DNA from 3 places in the Pseudoalteromonas sp. SCSIO 43101 genome. Region 2 is predicted to be linked to each of the others. Evidence: predicted binding sites of a transcription regulator. Region 2 holds the regulator's gene; each other region holds the start of a gene.
What was found. The regulator sigma-54, encoded in region 2, starts transcription at its own class of promoters, with help from an activator protein. The targets are predictions, from matches to a motif close to GTTGGCACGNNNNTNGNNT.
Positions count from the first base shown of each region.

Region 1: a site for sigma-54 is predicted at 4,074-4,092, ahead of J8Z25_RS04595 (CsbD family protein). Genes of this name have one in related genera too.
Region 3: a site for sigma-54 is predicted at 5,432-5,450, ahead of J8Z25_RS00340 (YggN family protein). Genes of this name have one in related genera too.

Region 1 is NZ_CP072673.1:971,391-978,388, forward strand. It holds gene metH (methionine synthase) at 1-2,547, shown strand, start outside; gene J8Z25_RS04590 (GGDEF domain-containing protein) at 2,757-3,797, shown strand; gene J8Z25_RS04595 (CsbD family protein) at 3,838-4,035, opposite strand; gene J8Z25_RS04600 (substrate-binding periplasmic protein) at 4,233-5,000, opposite strand; gene hrpB (ATP-dependent helicase HrpB) at 5,170-6,998, shown strand, end outside.
Region 2 is NZ_CP072673.1:428,777-435,774, reverse strand. It holds gene J8Z25_RS02120 (KpsF/GutQ family sugar-phosphate isomerase) at 1-392, shown strand, start outside; gene kdsC (3-deoxy-manno-octulosonate-8-phosphatase KdsC) at 396-947, shown strand; gene lptC (LPS export ABC transporter periplasmic protein LptC) at 944-1,498, shown strand; gene lptA (lipopolysaccharide transport periplasmic protein LptA) at 1,488-2,009, shown strand; gene lptB (LPS export ABC transporter ATP-binding protein) at 2,006-2,731, shown strand; gene J8Z25_RS02095 (RNA polymerase factor sigma-54) at 2,849-4,345, shown strand; gene hpf (ribosome hibernation promoting factor) at 4,373-4,660, shown strand; gene ptsN (PTS IIA-like nitrogen regulatory protein PtsN) at 4,664-5,116, shown strand; gene rapZ (RNase adapter RapZ) at 5,117-5,962, shown strand; gene J8Z25_RS02075 (HPr family phosphocarrier protein) at 5,978-6,250, shown strand; gene mgtE (magnesium transporter) at 6,462-6,998, shown strand, end outside.
Region 3 is NZ_CP072673.1:57,966-64,963, forward strand. It holds gene J8Z25_RS00305 (DUF4124 domain-containing protein) at 1-108, opposite strand, end outside; tRNA gene J8Z25_RS00310 (tRNA-Ser) at 218-310, opposite strand; tRNA gene J8Z25_RS00315 (tRNA-Ser) at 364-454, opposite strand; gene J8Z25_RS00320 (hypothetical protein) at 681-821, opposite strand; gene J8Z25_RS00325 (diacylglycerol/lipid kinase family protein) at 1,145-1,993, shown strand; gene J8Z25_RS00330 (DMT family transporter) at 2,048-2,977, opposite strand; gene J8Z25_RS00335 (aminotransferase-like domain-containing protein) at 3,079-4,521, shown strand; gene J8Z25_RS00340 (YggN family protein) at 4,596-5,396, opposite strand; gene J8Z25_RS00345 (PA3496 family putative envelope integrity protein) at 5,788-5,976, shown strand; gene J8Z25_RS00350 (glutathione peroxidase) at 6,029-6,511, opposite strand; gene J8Z25_RS00355 (LysR family transcriptional regulator) at 6,579-6,998, opposite strand, start outside.

The sequences.
Region 1 (6,998 bases), 540 kb from region 2:
GAAGAAGATTACGAGACTGCCCTCGATGTTGCCCGTGAACAAGTAGAAAATGGTGCGCAAGTGATTGATATCAATATGGATGAAGCCATGTTGGATTCGAAAGCTGCGATGGTAAAGTTTTTAAATTTAATTGCATCAGAGCCTGATATCTCAAAAGTACCTATCATGGTCGACTCATCGAAATGGGACGTTATTGAAGCAGGCTTAAAATGTATTCAAGGTAAAGCCATTGTTAATTCAATTTCACTTAAAGAAGGTGAAGAACCGTTCATACGGCAAGCCAAAATAATAAAACGTTTTGGTGCCGCTGCGGTTGTTATGGCGTTTGATGAAGCCGGTCAAGCTGAAACCGCTGATCGTAAGTTCGAGATTTGTCAGCGTAGCTACAAAATACTTGTTGATGATATTGGCTTCCCGCCAGAAGATATTATTTTTGATCCAAATATTTTTGCTGTAGCAACGGGCATTGAAGAGCACGATAATTACGCTGTTGAATTTATTGAAGGTACGCGTCGAATCAAGCAAGGCTTACCGCATTGTAAAGTGTCGGGCGGTGTATCGAATGTATCGTTTTCGTTCCGTGGTAACAACCCGGTACGCGAAGCTATCCACTCAGTGTTTTTATACCATGCGATTAAAGCGGGTATGGATATGGGTATTGTAAATGCTGGCCAATTAGCGGTTTACGACGATATCCCCGAAGAGCTGCGTAAAGCAGTGGAAGATGTGATCCTCAATACCGACCCCGGTGCAGGTGAGCGACTTGTTGAACTTGCACCAAAATACTCAGGTATGGCCCAAGCAGAAAAAGTTGAAGATTTAGAATGGCGTACATGGCCTGTTGAAAAGCGCCTTGAGCACGCGCTAGTAAAAGGCATTACTGAGTATATCGACGAAGATACTGAAGAGTGCCGTAAGAGCAAAGCTAAGCCAATTGAAGTTATCGAAGGCCCGCTTATGGATGGCATGAACGTAGTAGGTGACTTATTCGGTGCGGGTAAAATGTTCTTACCTCAGGTTGTTAAATCTGCCCGTGTGATGAAGCGTGCCGTTGCCTATCTTGACCCTTTCATTGAAGCTGAAAAAGAAGAAGGCGCAACGAACGGTAAAGTGGTTATGGCAACCGTTAAGGGCGACGTGCACGATATTGGTAAGAATATCGTAGGCGTAGTACTGCAATGTAATAACTACGAGGTCATTGATCTTGGTGTGATGGTGCCGGCAGAGAAAATTTTGCAAACTGCTATTGACGAGAAAGCCGATATTATTGGTTTATCAGGGCTTATTACCCCTTCGCTAGATGAAATGGTGCATGTTGCTAAAGAAATGACTCGCCGTGGTTTTGAATTACCGCTACTGATTGGTGGTGCAACAACCTCTAAAGCGCATACCGCGGTTAAAATTGAGCCGCAGTATGATAAAGGTGTGGTTTACGTAAATAATGCTAGCCGTGCTGTGGGTGTGGTCTCTAATTTATTGTCTAAAGAATTAAAGCCAGCTTTTTTAGAGAAAACTAAAACTGAGTATGAAAAAGTACGTGAACAACAAGCACGTAAAAAGCCGCGCTCAAAACCAGTTACTTTACAGCGTGCTCGCGACAACGCAGCTAAACTCGATTGGGACAACTACACGCCACCTGTACCGAAAAAGCTGGGTGTGACTGAGTTTAAAAATGTTTCGATTGCGACGTTAAGACAGTACATCGACTGGACACCTTATTTCATGACGTGGTCAATCGCTGGTAAGTACCCACGTATTCTTGAAGATGAAATTGTTGGTGAACAAGCTAAAAGCTTATTCGCTGATGCCAACGCAATGCTTGATGAGCTTGAGCAGTCAGGTGCGCTACAACCTCTAGGTGTCATTGGGTTATTCCCTGCAAACCGAGTAGGGGATGACATTGAGATTTATACCGATGAGTCACGTACAACGCTTTTAACTACATCGTGTCATTTGCGTCAGCAAACGGAAAAAACCGACTTTGCTAACTACTGCTTAGCTGATTATATTGCGCCAAAAGGCACCCCCGATTACTTCGGGGCCTTTGCGGTAACTGGTGGTCTTGAAGAAGATGACCTTGCCGATGCCTTCGATGCTAAGCAAGATGATTACAATAAGATCATGGTTAAAGCAGTTGCAGACCGTTTAGCAGAAGCCTTTGCTGAGTATTTGCATGAGCAAGTGCGTAAAGAGTATTGGGGCTATGCGGTAGATGAGAATCTATCGAATGACGAACTTATCCGTGAAAACTACCAAGGTATTCGCCCAGCGCCAGGTTACCCTGCCTGTCCTGAGCATACAGAGAAGAAGAAAATTTGGCAGTTACTCGATACCGAGCAGCGTATTGGTATGAAGCTAACCAGTTCATACGCAATGTGGCCGGGAGCTGCTGTATCTGGCTGGTATTTTTCTCATCCTGAAGCTAAGTACTATGCTGTGGCGCAAATTCAAAAGGATCAGGTTGAAGATTATGCCAAGCGGACCAACATGACACTTGCAGAAGCTGAGCGTTGGTTGTCGCCTAATTTAGGCTATGAACCTGAATAGTAGTTAGTTATTAGCTTTAAATTTTAAATGAAACGAGCCAAATCTGGCTCGTTTTTTTACTGCTATATTGCCATTATTTTGTGCCCATTTTTTGATCATACTTTTTTATCTTTAATGCATTTTCATAGCTTAATTATTGGTAATTTCCTTCTAATTTAAATATTTGTGTTAAAGTTATTGAGGTTGAGCAAGGAGTCTAAGGTGGAATTGTGATTGATACTGTGAATGCAAGCGAGAGAGATAAAGCGCGATTCTTACGCGTATTTGCATTTATTGGTGCAGTGACCTCTTTGTTGATGTCGGTCACAAGTTATCAAGATGGCTACATCGCGTTAAGTTATTTATTAATTGTTGGCGTTGTAATTTTTGCTTTGCCTTTTTTAATAAAGGGGCGTGATCAATTTATCTCAGTACTCATGCTATACGCACTTTATGCAATGATGTGCTTCTTAACTGTCTCGGGTGGCAGCAATGGCACAGGGCCGTTATGGCTATTTATTGTATCTCCCGTGACCTTTTTTATTCGTGGCTTAAAGCGCGGTGCCTTTGATCTTATATTACTCGCCATTATTATCTCGGTGCTTTTCTACTTTACCGATCAATTAGGTTATTACAGTTATCCGAGCTACTACTTTCCTACACGGGTCATGCTGTGTTTCTCGATTTTATGTATTTTGGCCGGCTTCTACGAATATTACCGTAATAAATACAGTTTGCAGTTAATGGAGCAACTTAAGCTTAATCAAAAGCTTGCTCGCACAGACGCGATGACAGAACTCGCTAATCGTCGCTATGCAACAGAATGTTTGCAAGATGAGCGCTTTGGTGAAGGGTCAGTGTTTTTACTGATGGATGTAGATAACTTTAAGCAGATAAACGATACCTACGGACATCAAGTGGGCGATGAGGTGCTGATATTTTTTGCTGATGTATTTAAAAAAGTGTGCGCAGAAGGAGATGTTATTTCCCGTTGGGGGGGCGAAGAGTTTTTAATTGTGATCCCGACAGGCTATGAACTTAGGGCCAGAAAAGTAGCTGAAAAAATACATAAAAAACTCGCTGAAAAGCCATTTAAGAGTGGCCAGCATCGTTTTCATGTCACCTTAAGTATTGGCTTGTACGTGCGCGTTGCTGGTGAGAGCATGGATCATTGTTTAAACATTGCCGACAAACGGCTATACCGTGCTAAATCACAAGGTAAAAATCAAACGGTCGCTGAAGTAGATTTAGCAAAGCATGAGCCAGCTTAAAATATAAAGCCGCAATAAGCGGCTTTATTGATTGCTCAAATTAATGGCCTTTTTCAAAGTCGCTGACTTCACGCTCAGCTTCTTCTTTCGATTTACCGTATTTTTGCTGAAGCTTACCAACCAGCTCTTTACGGCTACCTTCAATTTTATCTAAATCATCATTGGTAAGGTCACCCCATTTACGTTGTGCTTTACCTTTAAGCTCTTTCCAATTGCCTTCTAAACGATCGCTGTTCATCATAATCTCCTTACTTTGTTAAACATTCACTTTAATAAAAGCAATCGCTGTACCATATGTTTTATTTGGTTAACTTGTTGATTAGTAGTTGTTTTATTTTTTATGATAGTAAGAAGGGAGGATAGAAAGTTGCAATTACTACGTAGTTTTTAAAGAAAGTCTGTAAAATTTTCTGTTCCGGTAGTTCTTTATGCTGCTCAGTGACTTTTAGATGTATAGCGATTTATTATACGTATATATTCTTCAGTTGATTTGAGCTTACGTAAGCTCTCGTTAAATAGGTCTCTTAAGGCTTCGTCACGAAATAAAAAGCCGTTCGAATTCTTGCCAAATAATGCAAATCGTTGCACTGGTTCAGAGACATCAATTTCCCCCTTGATGTTAATTAATGCTCGGTAATAGTCAAAAATTTTACCGTCCATCTGGATCACCTCATAGCGCTTTCGATACAAAAGTTGAACTTGTGCTAATTGATCATAAGTTTCTGCGTATTGTGGATTTTCTCTGGCCATTACTTGATATTCTGGCGAGAGTAATTCTTTAGCACCTTGCCATGAAAGAACACTAAAGTGTTTTAATTGGCCAATAGAATTAAGCTGAAGGTTTTGCTTGGTTAGGCTAAAAGCAAAGTTCTCATAGCTGTAAGCAATATCTGAAAAGTAGCCGCTCATTCTATGAGTATCGATAACTTTTTCATTTATATCATAAACAACATCAACTAAGTTTTCATTGTATAAAGTGATCCGTCTTGCATAGGGGACGTAGACGAATTGTATTTGATAACCATGTGCACCGAGTGTCGCGCGAAGCAAGTCCGGAATAATGCCGGAGTTGTCTTCAACCATTACCCAAGGCGGCATGGTATTTCCAAGTGCTACCGTAATTTTTTGCTGACTAAACGCATTTTGAAACGGCAAAACCAAAAGTAGCAAGGTGCTTAAAATGTGAAAGTAAATCCTGAACAAGTTAATTCCTTATCCTGATTTTTGTTTGGTTGCTTAATCAAGAATAAGCCTAAACAGGCAGAATGCAATGTTTTCACTTGTAAAGCTCGATACAGAAAATAAGCCTCTATTCATCGCAACTTTTGATTTTTTGATACAATGCGCGAAAAGAAAGTAAGAGATACCTAACGTGCTGCCAGTTCAAGATATTTATCAATCACTGTTAACCACATTACAGAGTAACCCTATGGCCTTATTGCAAGCGCCACCGGGAGCGGGTAAATCAACATGGCTGCCTCTTACCTTGATGCGCGAAGGGCACTTTAAACGCATTGTAATGTTAGAGCCAAGACGACTCGCCGCTCGCAATATTGCTCAGTACTTGGCAAGTCAGCAAAATGAAAAAGTCGGCGGAAGTGTCGGCTTACGTATTCGTGGCGAATCAAAAGTAAGCGCTGCAACAAAGCTCGAAATAGTCACCGAAGGCATGCTGACGCGTATGTTACAAAATGACCCAGAGCTAAGTGATGTTGATTTACTTATATTTGATGAATTTCACGAGCGCTCAATTGCTGCTGATACAGCTTTGGCATTTGCCCTCGAAACACAGGCGGCACTTCGCGATGATTTAAAAATTTTACTGATGTCGGCAACCTTAGACGGCGATCGTTACAGTGACTTTTTTAGCTGCCCTATTATCTCATCTCAAGGGCGAAGCTACCCCATTGATGAAGTGTATATTCCACTTAAAGACGAAAGCCGCTGGCTTGATGATATACCCGCCGTGATAAAACAGGCGCTTAGTGAGCAAACGGGTAGTGCTTTAGTATTCTTACCAGGACAGCGTGAAATCATACGCGTTCAGCAATCCCTAAACGATTTAGCTGATAGTGTCGAAGTATTTAGCTTGTATGGTGAGCAAAATAAAAACGAGCAACAAGCTGCTATAGCGCCAGCTAAAAATGGCAAACGCAAAGTGGTATTAACCACCAATGTGGCTGAAACCAGTTTGACCATTGAAGGAATACGCATTGTGGTTGATAGCGGCAAACGCCGTGCTGCTAATTTCAATTTAAAAACCGGTGTCACTGAACTTGTTACTCAAAGTATCTCTCGTTCTTCAGCTATACAGCGCGGTGGTCGTGCTGGACGTATTGAGCCGGGGGTTGTGTATCGATTAGGCTCTAAGCAAACCTTTGAGCGCCGTAACAGCCATGATGCGCCAGAAATTCTTACCAGTGATATTAGTCAGTTGTTATTAGAGACAAAACAGTGGGGGGCATCACTTGCTGAGCTAAGCTTACTCGACCCACCAAGTAGCCAGCAAATTAAGCAGGCAACGGCACTTTTGAAAATGCTCGAAGCTATTGATGAAAATGAAAAACTGACCTCGCTTGGCAGCCAAATGCTGAGCTATGGAGCCGATATTCGCCTCTCGCACATGCTTATTAAAGCAAAGCAACTAGAGCAGCGTATGCCTGGTATTTATATATTAGCGGGGTATTTAACTGCACTGCTTGAAAGCCGCATTAGTATGCCTGCTGATCTTAATTTGGCATTACATAGTCAGCACAGCAAACCGCACCCAGTATTTAAGCAGCAATTAACTTATTGGCTATCACGCTTGCAGCTCAAGCCGGTTGATGAGCTTAAAACAGAGTATTTAGCGGTGCTGGTGGCGCTTGCTTTTCCTGACCGCCTAGCAAAAAAGCGCGGTAATGGTTATTTACTTGCCAATGGTGCGGGCGCAGACTTAAGTGAGGAGTTTTGGCATAACGATGATTATATTGCCATTGCTCACATGGGCGGTCATAAGGGAAACCGTGTTTTCGCTGCTGTTGCCTTTATGCCAAGTGAGCTTGAAGATGAGCTTTCGCATTTATTTACTGAGCAAACTCGCTGCGAATACGATGAGAAAGCAGGGCGCTTTATCCATCAAGATGAGCTCAAGCTCGGTGCTATAACCATAGCGAGTCAGCCAAGTAAACAGCCCCTAGATAAGAGCGAGCGCACTAAAGC
Region 2 (6,998 bases):
AACGTTTATTACTAACATTAGATGATGTTATGCACGCAGGCGATGCCACCCCAATCGTTAACGAAACGCAAAGCATTAAAGATGCGTTAATTGAAATGTCAGCCAAGGGCCTTGGTATGACTGCGGTAATAGGTGCAGACAAAAAGTTAGCCGGATTATTCACCGATGGTGATTTACGCCGTATTTTAGAGCAGCGCATTGATATCCATAGTACTGCTATTAGTCAAGTGATGACTCGTTCATGTACTACTGCGCGCCCTGACATGCTTGCAGCTGAGGCATTGAACATTATGGAACGTAAACGTATCAATGGTTTAATTGTGGTAGATCATAGTAATACGCCTATTGGTGCCCTTAATATGCAAGACCTATTAAAAGCAGGAGTTCTTTAAGCAATGACATTCGCCGAGCTTTACCAGCCTCTTAGCCCTGATGTGAGTCAGCGCGCACAAAAAGTAAAATTGCTAATCTGCGATATTGATGGTGTTTTTTCTGATGGCCGAATTTATTTAGGCAATGATGGCGAAGAACTTAAAGCATTCAATACAAAAGATGGCTTTGGTATTAAAGCGCTCATAAATAGTGGTTTTGAAGTGGCAGTCATTACTGGCCGCCATTCACAAATAGTTCAGCAGCGAATGACTAGCCTAACAGTTCAGCACATTTATCAGGGACAAGAAGATAAGCTAATTGCTTATCAAGAGTTAAAGGATAAACTGGGGCTAACTGATGAGCAAATTGCCTATATTGGTGATGATGGTCCAGACTTACCAGTAATGGAAAAAGTAGGGTTTGCTGTTGCTGTTAACGACGCACACCCACTAATTAAAAAGCTGGCTCATTACACCACATTATTACCAGGTGGCTTTGGAGCCGTGCGTGAATTAACTGATTTACTGATGTTAGAAAACGGTAAGCCGTTAACTAGCGATGGAACCAGCGCATGAATATAGCCCGTATTTTACTGAGTGTTGTTTTTGTTTGTTGCATGGTGTGGTTGTGGTATCCGTACTTTAATCAATCAGCAGACACAATAACTAGTGAAGACGAGATCATTGCAACGCCTGATTACACTGCGGTGGCGTTAAAGCAAACTGCTTATGACGAGCAAGGAAAAATCAGTCATAAAGTAGCTGCGGCTAAAATGGAGTTGTATCAACAATTAGGGTTTACCTTTTTTGAGCAACCTGTATTTACTATTTATGGCGACCAGCAGGTTTGGCAAGTAAAAGCCAAAGAAGCCACTTTATACGAAAATGATCAGCTGATTTTTGAAGGGGATGTAGTTGCTAAAAACTTAACCCATAACGGTATGATCGAAGATATAAAAGCAGAAAACATTAATGTCGACATTAATAAAATGACCATGTTTTCAAAGCAACCTGTAACACTAACAGGACCGAATTTAAAGATTACCGGTAAAGGCTTAAAAGCCGATTTAAAAACCGAAATTGTTGAGTTAACTAACCATACACGAACCATATACTATGACCAATAAACTGAAGAAATTACTCCTGATCCCAAGCTTATTGATTGCGTTTTCCGGCACCGCTGCCGAGCAAACTGGCGCACAAATTAGCATTAGCTCAGATCGCCAAGTTGGTAAACTAAAAGATGGCGTTGGCATATTTGAAGGTAACGTAGAGATCGTGCATGGTAATCGTCGTATTACAGCAGAACGTCTTGAAGCACACGGCGGTGATACCGAAGGTACTGTAGAGCTAATTATTGCAACAGGCAAACCAGCTTACTTCGAAGAAAAACAAACGGATGGTTCCGTAATGAGCGCCAGTGCTGAAGAAGTTCGTTATGATGTTGCGAAACGCTTCTTAACCTTAAACGGTGAAGCTGAAGTTACCCAAGCTGGTCAAAAAGTAACAGCGAAAAGCATTACCTATGATATGGCTCAGCAGCTTATCAGTGCTGAAAAAGACGAAAACTCATCAGATCGTGTACACACTATTTTAGTACCTGTTGAAAATAAAAAAGACAATAAAGGCCAACCATGAGCACATTAAAAGCAGAGCTTTTAGCTAAGAGCTACAAAGGCCGCCAAGTGGTTAAAAATGTCGGTCTGGAAGTTGAAGCAGGCAGTATTGTTGGCTTGCTTGGCCCAAATGGTGCTGGTAAAACCACGACTTTTTACATGATTGTAGGCCTAGTTCCGAGCGACAAAGGTAAAATTAGCATCGATGATAACGATATTACCCTTTTGCCAATGCACAGCCGTGCGAGGTTGGGTATTGGTTATCTACCGCAAGAATCTTCGATTTTTCGAAAGTTAACAGTTTACCAAAACTTGATGGCTATTTTAGAGACTCGTAAAGATCTAAATAAAACCACGCGGGAAGAAACTCTAAATAGCTTATTAGATGAATTTAGCATCCAACACATCCGTGATAGTCAAGGTATGGCGCTATCTGGTGGTGAACGTCGCCGCGTTGAAATTGCTCGCGCATTAGCCGCTAATCCTAAATTTATCCTTTTAGATGAGCCTTTTGCTGGTGTTGATCCAATTTCAGTGTTAGATATAAAGAAAATTATTGAGCACCTAAAAAATCGTGGTATTGGTGTACTAATTACTGACCATAATGTTCGAGAAACCCTTGATGTTTGTGAAAAAGCCTACATTGTTTCTCATGGGGAGCTAATTGCATCAGGCACACCTGAGCACGTATTAGCTGACCAAACTGTACGCGATGTTTATCTAGGCGAGCAATTTAGGCTGTAACCATTACGCCACCGACTAGAGCATCTGCTAGACTTATAACAATGACAATAAATCGATAATAACTTAACTGTCTTTGCACAGTTATCGATAACTTAAAAAAAGGATTGTTAGGGATACATGAGGCAATCATTACAGCTGCGCATGGGCCAGCAACTTACAATGACTCCACAACTGCAACAAGCTATTCGTTTGTTGCAGCTCAGTACATTGGATCTCCAACAAGAAATTCAAGAGGCGCTAGATAGTAACCCTTTACTTGAAGTGGAAGAAGCGGATTACAACGAAGAAAGCATCGGCAAAAATGAGCAAAAAGCTGAATCTGACGATGTGCAAGTCAGCGCTTCTGCAGACGAAGCACCTAGCGAATATGAACAAGAAAGCAGTGATGCTCTAAATAAAGACACTGTAAGTGACGATTTAGCCATGGATGTTACATGGGATGAGTACATGAGTGCCGCTCCATCAACATCATCAGGGCCAATGCCAGAAGATGAATCTATTTATCAAGGTGCATCGACCGAAACCCTTCACGAATACCTTATGTGGCAATTACAGCTAACTCCCTTTAGTCCGACTGATGAAGCGATTGCTGTGGCAATTGTTGAGGCTATCGATGACTCTGGTATTTTAACGGTAAGCTGTGAAGATATCGTCGAGAGCTTTAATCAAAATAGTGATGAAGAAGAAATCGAACTTGATGAAGTCGAAGCGGTCCTAAAGAGAATTCAATTGTTTGATCCTGTCGGTATTGGGGCGCGTAGTTTACAGGAATGCCTGTGTATTCAACTTCGCCAATTCGATGCAAACACGCCATATTTAGCTGAAACTAAAATGGTTTTATCTGAGCATATCGAATTATTAGCGAGTCGCGACTATCGAACTTTGATGAAAAAGACTAAGCTTAAAGAAAATGAGCTTAAAGAAGTAATGACGCTAATTCACAGCTTAAACCCTAAGCCTGCGGATAGCATAGTACGCGAAGAGTCTGAGTACGTCATACCTGATGTATCAGTGAAAAAAGTAAAAGGTCGCTGGGTGGTTGAGTTAAACCCAGATAGTATGCCAAAGATTAGAGTGAACAGCCAATATGCGGCTATGTCTCGCTCTGTTAAATCAAGTAGCGACAGCCAATTTATTCGCTCTCACTTACAAGAAGCAAAGTGGTTTATTAAGAGCTTAGAAAGCCGTAACGATACACTATTAAAAGTGACCAACTGTATCGTTCAACAACAACAAGCTTTCTTTGAGCATGGCCCAGAAGCAATGAAGCCGATGGTGCTAAATGATGTTGCTGAAATGGTCGAAATGCATGAATCGACGATTTCACGAGTAACAACGCAAAAATATATGCATACCCCTAGGGGTATTTTTGAGTTGAAATATTTCTTCTCAAGCCATGTCAGCACTGAAAATGGTGGTGAGTGTTCTTCAACAGCAATACGCGCTTTAATCAAGAAGTTAGTCGCTGCAGAAAACTCGGCTAAACCATTGAGTGATAGCAAAATTGCAGATATATTGGCTGAGCAAGGAATTAAAGTAGCTAGACGTACAATTGCAAAATATCGTGAGTCTCTAGCAATACCTCCGTCTAATCAGCGTAAGAGTTTGATTTAGACGTTTTACATAGAAGGAAAAATGCTTATGCAACTAAATTTAACTGGTCGTCATGTAGAAATCACTGATTCATTAAGAGACTATGTAAACACCAAGTTTGCGAAACTAGAAAGGCATTTTGACCATATTAATAATGTTCATGTCATTCTAGATGTAGAAAAATTAAGCCAAAAAGCAGAAGCAACTTTACATGTAAACGGAGGCGAATTGTTCGCTTCTACAGAACATCAAGATATGTACGCAGCCATTGACTCGTTGATCGATAAGCTTGATCGCCAAGTCATTAAACACAAAGAGAAATTAGCTCGACATTAAATTATGAAACTAAGTTCACTTACTAATCAGGACTGCAGCAAAGCTGCGGTCCTTTTTAATAGCAAAAAAAGAATTCTTGAATATATCAGCGAACTGGCTCACCAGCAGCTTCCTCATTTATCTCAACAAGATATCCTAAATGCTTTACTCAACCGAGAGAAGCTAGGTAGCACTGGTATTGGCCGAGGTATTGCTATTCCACATGGCCGAATGAGTGGCGCCGATGAACCTCAGGCGTTTGTCATAGTGAGTGAATCCCCAATCAATTTTGATGCAATTGATAATCGCCCTGTTGACATTTTTGTAGCACTCATCGTACCAGATGGTGACTCTCAGCTTCATCTAAAGACCTTATCAACAATTGCTGATAGACTTAAAGATAAAGAGTTTTGTAAACAGCTGCGTAGTGCTACTACCGATCAGCAACTGTTTCAGGTTATATCAGCAGAGGCATAAATGGAATTAATCATTATCAGCGGTCGCTCAGGCTCAGGTAAATCGGTCGCTTTACGAGTACTTGAAGACTTAGGTTATTATTGCGTTGATAATATTCCAGTCAATTTACTGCCTTCGCTCGTGCGTAGCGTATCAGATAACTACGATAAAATAGCGGTCAGTATTGATGTGCGTAACCTTCCAAAAGAGCAGCAAGAATTTAATGATATTCTTGAGTACCTTCCAGGTTTCGCAAATCCAACACTTTTTTACTTAGACAGTGATGACCAAACCCTGATAAAACGCTTTTCAGAGACTCGTCGTTTACACCCATTATCCATTGATTCTTTGCCACTTGATCTGGCCATTAAACAAGAAAAAGTCTTACTCGATGTGTTGATCACTCGTGCTGATTTTATGATTGATACCACAGATCTCAGTGTTCATCAGTTAGCTGAATCAATTCGCGAAAAGATTTTGGGTAAAAAGGATAAAAAACTGATTATCACTTTTATGTCTTTCGGCTTTAAACACGGTATTCCAAAAGAAGCTGATTACGTATTTGATGCACGTTTTTTACCTAACCCACACTGGGAACCTGATTTGAAGCCGCTAACGGGTCTAGATCAACCAGTAAAAGATTACTTAGCTAGCCACAGCATAGTGCAAAAGTTCACATGGCAAATTCAAACATTTGTACAAACATGGCTACCACATTTAGAGCGTAACAACCGAAGTTACCTTACCATTGCCATTGGTTGTACTGGTGGCCAACATCGCTCTGTTTACTTAGCGCAAACAATTGGTGAGAGTTTTGCTAAAAGCCATGACAATGTAAAAATTCGCCACCGTGAACAAGACATTTAATTAGGCACTATTATAATGCGCGCTGAAGATACCTTTTTAATTCAAAACAAACTCGGCTTACATGCTCGCGCAGCCACTGTTTTAGCCCAATTAGCACTACAATTTGATGCTAAAATTACGCTTTATCAAGACGATAAAGAAGCTGAAGGTGACAGCGTATTGGCATTAATGCTACTTGAAAGCAGTCAAGGTAAAGAAGTTAGAGTCGTTTGTGAAGGCCCTGATGCTGATGCAGCATTAACTGCAATCGGTGAATTAATCGCACAGCGCTTTCACGAGCAAGAATAGCATTTGCTAAGCCTTCAAGATTTACGGTAAACTTAATTAGGATATTTTAAATTCCCTTTAAATATCCTACTTTTATATCGCTCGCTTTTCTAAGTTGCAAAACTCTTAATAAATTTATCACAGTGCGACGATATCTCTGCAAATACACCACAAAGCAACTATGCTGTATTTGCTCAGCCTATATAAACTTTTTTCAGTTGTAAGGACGCCAATGCCAGAAGCCTTTGAACAAGATTACCCACTACAACAACTCAAACAAGTGACCAAGTCACTCAATAGTGGTCAATTTGTTCAAGTGCGCGGTATGTTAGCCAAAACGGCGCCTTGTGATACAGCCCTTTTACTTGAGTCTTCTCCCCATAAAATTCGTCGTATGCTTTGGCAGCTGGTTGATCCAGATGTGCGTGGTGATGTTCTAGAAGAACTGTCTGAAGATGTACGTCTTGGTATTATTGCGCAGATGGAACCTGAGCACATTGCTGCCGCCACCGAGGACATGGACGACGATGACTTAGGTGAGGTTTTACGTAGCCTTCCTGATACCGTATATCAAGACGTAGTTAGTGCAATGGACTCGCAAGATAGAGAAAGGGCTACTCAGGCACTTTCTTATCAAGAGCGCTCTGCCGGTGCCTTGATGAACAGCGATACGGTAACAATTCGCCCAGATGTTACTTTAGATGTAGTGCTACGCTATTTACGCCTACGAGGTGAGCTACCAGAAGGCACTGATGACTTATACGTTGTT
Region 3 (6,998 bases), 370 kb from region 2:
AGGCTTCTCTGTAAAGGTGGCAACCCCGTCAATCATGCACTTATAAATAGTGGCTTGGCTGTAGGTGCTGGCAAATAGAGCAAGAGTAAACAGAGCAAAACGAAACATAGCATCACTTTGTGTAGCAAATAGATACTTAGCATGCATGAAATATAATGAGGTGTGCAAGTTTTTTGGGCATAAAAAAACCGCTTAAAAGCGGTTTTTAACAATAAAATGGTGGAGAAGGAGGGATTCGAACCCTCGATAGAGCTACAAACCCTATACTCCCTTAGCAGGGGAGCGCCTTCGGCCACTCGGCCACCTCTCCAGCGCATAATTCTGATTGTAATTTGCTGAAATAAATCAGCAAATAAAAATAAGTGGTGGAGAGATAGGGATTTGAACCCTAGAGGGGCTACAAACCCCTGCCGGTTTTCAAGACCGGTGCATTCGACCACTCTGCCATCTCTCCACGTCGTGATGCGAGAATAATACTTAGCTGAATCGGCTGTGTAAATAGGAAAAAGTTTGTTTGCTTGTTTTTTGAGCGTAAAGAGGGCGTTTTTTTGTAAAAAGGTTTAATTTTTTCTGTTTTTCACTGAAAAGAAGGGGATGGGGCAGTAAACGGAGGAGCTAAAGAAGGATCTTCGTTAGTGGTTGGGTGTTTACTGCACCTAAAAAGTAACCATGGTTGGGGATTACTTATGTTGTACTGCGCCGCCAAGTGCTAACTTTTTGCCGTAGCGATTAAGTTTTGCCAACATTTTAGCTTTGCGGTTTGTTGGTTTTACGGCAACATGAGTTGCAGCGTTTTGGTTTAATGTATTAATTGGGTTCATTACTTTGCTCCGGGTTGTGTTTGGTTGAAAACGTGGGTATTTTGCAATCAAACTGGACAAAAATAAAACGATAAAAATTGAGTCTGCCAGATAACTTTTTCTAATCCGAAAGTGTTTTATTAACATAGGGTTAAGCTTTTGCACTTACTCTTGTTTGCATGGTTATGCAGTTGTGTTTGTAGTGAAGTGCAGGTAAATAAAGGTTTTTAACTTTTTGTATTTTTATTTATGCGTTTTTAAAGTGAGAAAGTGACTAATTATTCAGATTAATATAATTTGAGTGAGCTTGGGTTTTCGCCACGTAAGAAAAGAAGTAACCGTTGATGTTGATAATAATAAAGCCAAGTGACAAAAAAAATCATAAAAACAGTGTTGATTGGCTACTAAACGAATGTAAAAAAAGAGAGATAGAACCAGAGCTATATTTAACTACAGGCAACTTTGAGAATGATTGCGCTGAAATTGCTCTTTTAGCTAGGAGCCAGACTCAAGTTGTGGTAATTGGTGGTGATGGGACTTTGCATTTAGCTGTTAATGCATTAATGACGAGTAGCTGTTCTATTGCGCTAATTCCGGCTGGCACGGGAAATGATTTTGCTCGTGGCTTTGCTTGTCAGCAACAGGCTTGGTATGAGGCTATTTTCAATAGCCGTACTAAGTTAATTGATATTGGCCAAATCAATCAGCGCTATTTTGTTAATGTTGCGGGTATTGGTTTTGACGCTGAAGTGGTCGTCGAATTAAACAAAGCTGGTCATTTTAGCTCGTTTGGTTATACATGGCAGGGCATTAAACAGCTATTTTCATTTCAGGCTCAGCCTCTTCAGGGAAAGTTTAATGGTAAAGCTCTCTCTTACAGTAATTTAGCGACGATTTTTGCCAATCATCACTACTTTGGAGGTGGTTTGAAAATTGCCCCTCAGGCAAAGTTAAACGATGGTCAACTGGACTGTTACTGCATGCCAGCTGGCGGCTTGTTGAAAAACCTGATCAGCTTTTTATATTTACTGCTAGTGAAGCACCACCGCTTGCAAGCACTGGAATATACCCGTTTAACAAGTGCTGAAGTAACCACGAAAGGGTTGGTTATTGAAGCCGATGGTGAGTTTGTGGGTTTTACACCTGCTAAAGTTAAGGTACACAAACAAGCGTTACGTTTTCATGTACCATAAAAAAGCGCCGGCAATATTTGCCAGCGCTTGGTGTTAGAGGCGACATAGTCACTTCTAACTGGGGACGGTGCTTTTTTGTTGCAGGTTACGTGCAGCAAAAAATGCTTTAATTTGTCGAGTTGGAGTCAGCACGATAGCATTACCAAATAACACTAGGCTAAATCCCATAAAGGTGTTCGCTTGCCATTCGAATCCTTCAAATAAGGTACTTAATACCACTGCAACCAGCGGGAATAATACAATGACATAGCTTGCGCGCTCAGGGCCGATATTTTTTAGTAGTGCAAAGTAACAAGCAAATGCGATTACGGTACCAAACACTGCTAAGTACAAGAGCGATATCCAATAACTGGCCGGGGCATTCAATGTAAGCTCAACATCGCTCACTAAAACGTAAGCTGCTAGGCTTAAAGCGCTGTATAACATACCCCAGGCATTGCCCTGAAGTACGCCAATATTGCGCTGAGAATTTCGGACGCTGACCATATTACCCAATGAAGCCACAAAGGTCCCAGATAGCGCAAGTAGTAACCCGACCAACGCACCATTACTCAAGTCGAATTGCTGAATTTGTGGCCAAAACAAACTGGCAATACCTAATACGCCCAATAAAGCGCCAAAGTAAATTCGTTTAGCAATCGGCTTTGCGAAGAATAGTCTGGTATTAATAATGTTCATTAATAGCAACATAGAGAACGCAATTGAGGCCATTGCAGAGCTGAGGTAGTTCTGCGCCCAATACAGTACTAAATAATTTAAACCAAAGTTAAATAAAGCCAATAATGCAAAAAATCCGTGATCACGCAGTGAATATTGCATAGGTAGTTTTTTCGCTAGCACAAAGGTCCACATTAAAATGGCTGCAATGGCAAAACGATAAAATAAAGAGACCTCAACTGCGACATCACCTAGTTGAAACTCAATAGCTAGCCAAGTCGATCCCCAGATCAGCACTGTAGCAAGGTAGAGAGCGGCGCTTTTCATAGTTAGTACCTAAAAATTGAAAGTATGTTCATTTTAATCTGCTTCTGTATACTTAACATATACAGAAAACTAAAAATGCAACCTATACAGTTTGGTGGGCTATGTCACAAGTTATCAGTCGCAGTAACAGTGAGTTCTTATATCAACAAGTTATTCAGCTAGTTAGAGATCTTTGCTTGCAGGGCTCGCTATTACCGGGTGAGAAATTACCTTCGCTCAGAAAAATGGCAGATAAGCTAAACATTAGCATTCCTACGGTAAAACAAGCTTATCAATTACTTGAAGGGCAAGGATTGATTGAAGCGAGAGAAAAGTCTGGGTACTTTTTAAAGTCTTCTCAGTTAAATCAATCTCGGCCAAAGCGAGTCAGGCTTAGTCGAGAGCCAACCACAGTAAACAAGCAAGGATTGATTGAGCAAGTTTATGGTGCCATCCATAAAGCCAATGTGGTGCCATTTGGCATTGCTAACCCAGTAGCCGCAGCTCCGACAGATAAGGCGCTGGCAAGAACAATGCGCCGAGTAATGACACTGGCTGGCGCATCGGCAATTAATTACGGCCCGATGGATGGTTTTGCACCACTTAAAAAACAACTCATTCATCGCTATTTGGACTTTGGCATTGGTGTTGATAGCGATGAGTTAGTGATCACCAATGGTGCCCAAGAGGCGTTGGCTATTGCCCTGAAGTGCGTTGCTAAACCCGGGGATGTTATTGCTATCGAGTCGCCTTGTTATTTTGGCATTATTGAATTAATTGAGAGCTTAGGCTTGAAGGCACTGGAAATACCGCTGTGCCCCGATGAAGGAATATGGCTTGATGACTTGGTTCAAGCACTCGATGAGCATGATATAAAAGCGTGTGTGTTTTCAACCTCATTAAATAACCCAGTTGGCAGTTTTATGCCTGATGCCAAGCGTGAGCAATTAGTGGCACTTTTAGAGCAGCGCGAGGTGGTGCTCATTGAAGATGATGTTTATGGCGACCTACATTTTACAGCTAAGCGTGCCACTCCTGCACAAGCTTATTCAAAAAAGGGGTTAGTGATCACCTGTGCCTCATTTTCAAAAACAGCCGCACCTAGTTACCGCATAGGTTGGATCATTGCAGGTAAGTTTGCTGAACAAGCAAGGCGACACAAGCGCGCGCTTAGTTGCTCTGCGCCGCTTATAAATCAGTGGACCTTGTATGAGTTTATAGCCAGTGGTGAGTACGACCGTAATATACGCTTGCTAAGACAGCGCTTGAGTACCAACAAAGAGCGTATGATTTGGTGCCTGCAGCAATATATGCCAAGTTGTGCGCGTATTAGTAACCCGCAAGGGGGCTGTGTTATCTGGGTTGATCTTGGTAGCCAATATGATGCGGTAAAACTATTTCATTTGGCACTTGAGGCAGGGATTAGTATTACCCCTGGGTTGATATTCTCAGCGGGTAAAAAGTACCGTAGTTGTTTTCGCTTAAGCTATGGTTTGCCTTGGTCTGAAAGTTTGGAACAGGCGATTAAAACGTTATCGCAACTGACCGTGCTGGCCAAAAAATAAAAAAGCGCAGAGCAAGCTCTGCGCGAAAGGACCAAGTGTTTTGGTTCAGGGATGTTAATTTCTTAACTGGTCAATTACTCTGCGTTCTGTTTAAAAGTAAATAATTGATATTCTTTTAGCTGTGGTACTAGAACCACTAATTCTTGTTCTTTATGAGCGATATCAGCAAAACTGCCACATAATGCATCTGCTCGCTCTTCTAGCTGAGCTGCTTGGGTTTCTACGCGAGCTTCGATTTGTGCGCCCATGTTTTCCATACGTTGCTCAAACTCATCCATGTCGCCACCCGAACCTAAAAGCTCAGAGCCAAGAGCCACTAAAATACTGCCCATCGATTGCATCATGGCTGACTCTACTGCTGATTCGATTTGCTCATCGAATTGATCTTCAAAGTTTTGGCCAAATTTTTCAAAGTTTTGTTGACCCATTGTGAACGCACCTTGTTGGTAGAAAGCGTTTTGCACTTCTACGCTGATATCGTCCATTAATTCTGAAATGTCACTTAGGCCATCAATGTTGAAAGCATTTGATACTTCTTCGATTGCTACGCCGGCTATTTTTACACCATCAAGTGCGATATTAGCTACTTCAGGAAGTTGGCTGCGCAAGCTGTCTGAGTAATCTGCAATTGCTTGCTGTTGTGAAGCATTAAGGGATACGCTTTGGCCATCGATATATAAAGTATGTTGGTCGATGATTTTCATGCTGCGATTATCGGCTGTGTATACTTCTAACTCACTTGGAGTGATACGCACATCATTTATAAATTCGACATCACATTGCTCACCGCTGAATGAAATATTTGTATCATTATCGTTATGAGCCATTGCGCTGGTAGCGATAAATAAAGAACTTAGTAACAATAACTTTTTCATTTTTTTCTTTCCTGTTTGAAATGACATAAAAATATAATCAAATAGGATGCCAAATATTATAAATTCATTTATTTCATTGGCTTATGGTGTTTTAGGGTTTTTATTGGAAGTGCACGGAATAATTTTTTAACCATTTTTTAGTCAAATTAACTAAAAAATACACATGCATAAATGACTTTTATCGAAACGATAAAAAACTCTCACTTTTCAGAAATCAAATTTAGCGCTATTTATTCACAATATTGACATATGACCTATTTAGCATGGGTGTATGGCTTTATTTTGGTGGTTTTTTAGATACTAAATAACTACTGAGCTTTTTAATCTTTGCCAATTCATCAAGCAAATTTTAATCTCAAGAATTGGTCTCAAACACTTTATGGAGTGGGTTGTGGGTAAGACATTTAGTTATGACGCGCTAGATGACGATTTTGTTGAAGACGAGTACGAAATGGTCGGGCGTAATCAACACGACAAGAAAAAGCAACGCGTTAAGAAGAAGTTGGAAGACTATCTTGAACAAAAACGCTTGCGTAGAAACTTAGGCGATGACGACTTTGATGAGTACTTGAACGACTAAGCATAAATTTAAATAAAGAGGCTATTTGCCTCTTTATTGCTTTAAGGCCTTATTACTTGCTCAAAGCGGCAAGAATGTCTGATTCGAACTGCTCAGGTTTTGTAAGTGGCGCGTATCGTTTAATTGCTTTGCCGTCTTTACCAATTAAAAATTTGGTGAAGTTCCATTTTATTTTGCGGGTAATAAAACCAGGCAGCTCTGATTTTAGATATCTAAACACAGGGTGAGCATGCTCGCCATTTACGTCAACCTTACTCATCATCAAAAAGCTCACACCATAGTTAATTAAGCAGCCTTCTTTTATTTCTTTAGCATCACCAGGTTCTTGTTTACCAAATTGATTACATGGAAAGCCAATTATTACCAAGCCTTGTTCATGGTACTTATCATGAAGTACTTGTAAGCCTTCGTATTGCGGGGTGAAACCGCATTTACTCGCTGTATTTACAACAAGTACGACCTTATTTTCAAAATCAGAAAAATCGACAGTTTGGCCTTGTAGGCTGGTGGCAGAGAGTTGGTGAAATTCGCTCATAATGATAACTTTTTATTATTGTTACACTGATTCTAACTTGCTTGTCATATTTCTAAAAGAGCAAATATTAATCAGCAAATGCATTGGTTAAATGTTCTATTAGTAAACGTACACGAAACGGTAATAGATCTTTTCTTGGGTAGACTAACCAAGATGCGTTATCGCCAACCTGAAACTCTTCAAGAATGCTTACTAATTGCCCATTATTTAAAAAAGGTTCCACGATATCTAACGCTAAATGGGCAATGCCAACTCCTGCTACTGCGGCATTTAAAATAGCCTGCGGGTGGTTGCTACGCCAATTACCATCGATACGAACTTCTTTAATTTGATCGTCAATATTAAATCGCCAGCGCTTTCGCATGGTAATTAAGCAGTTATGCTCAGCAAGGTCATAAGGCGTTTTAAGAGAAGGGTGACTGGCTATGTATTCAGGGCTAGCAACGAGGGTCATGACGCGCTTACATAAAGGGCGTGCAATTAAGTT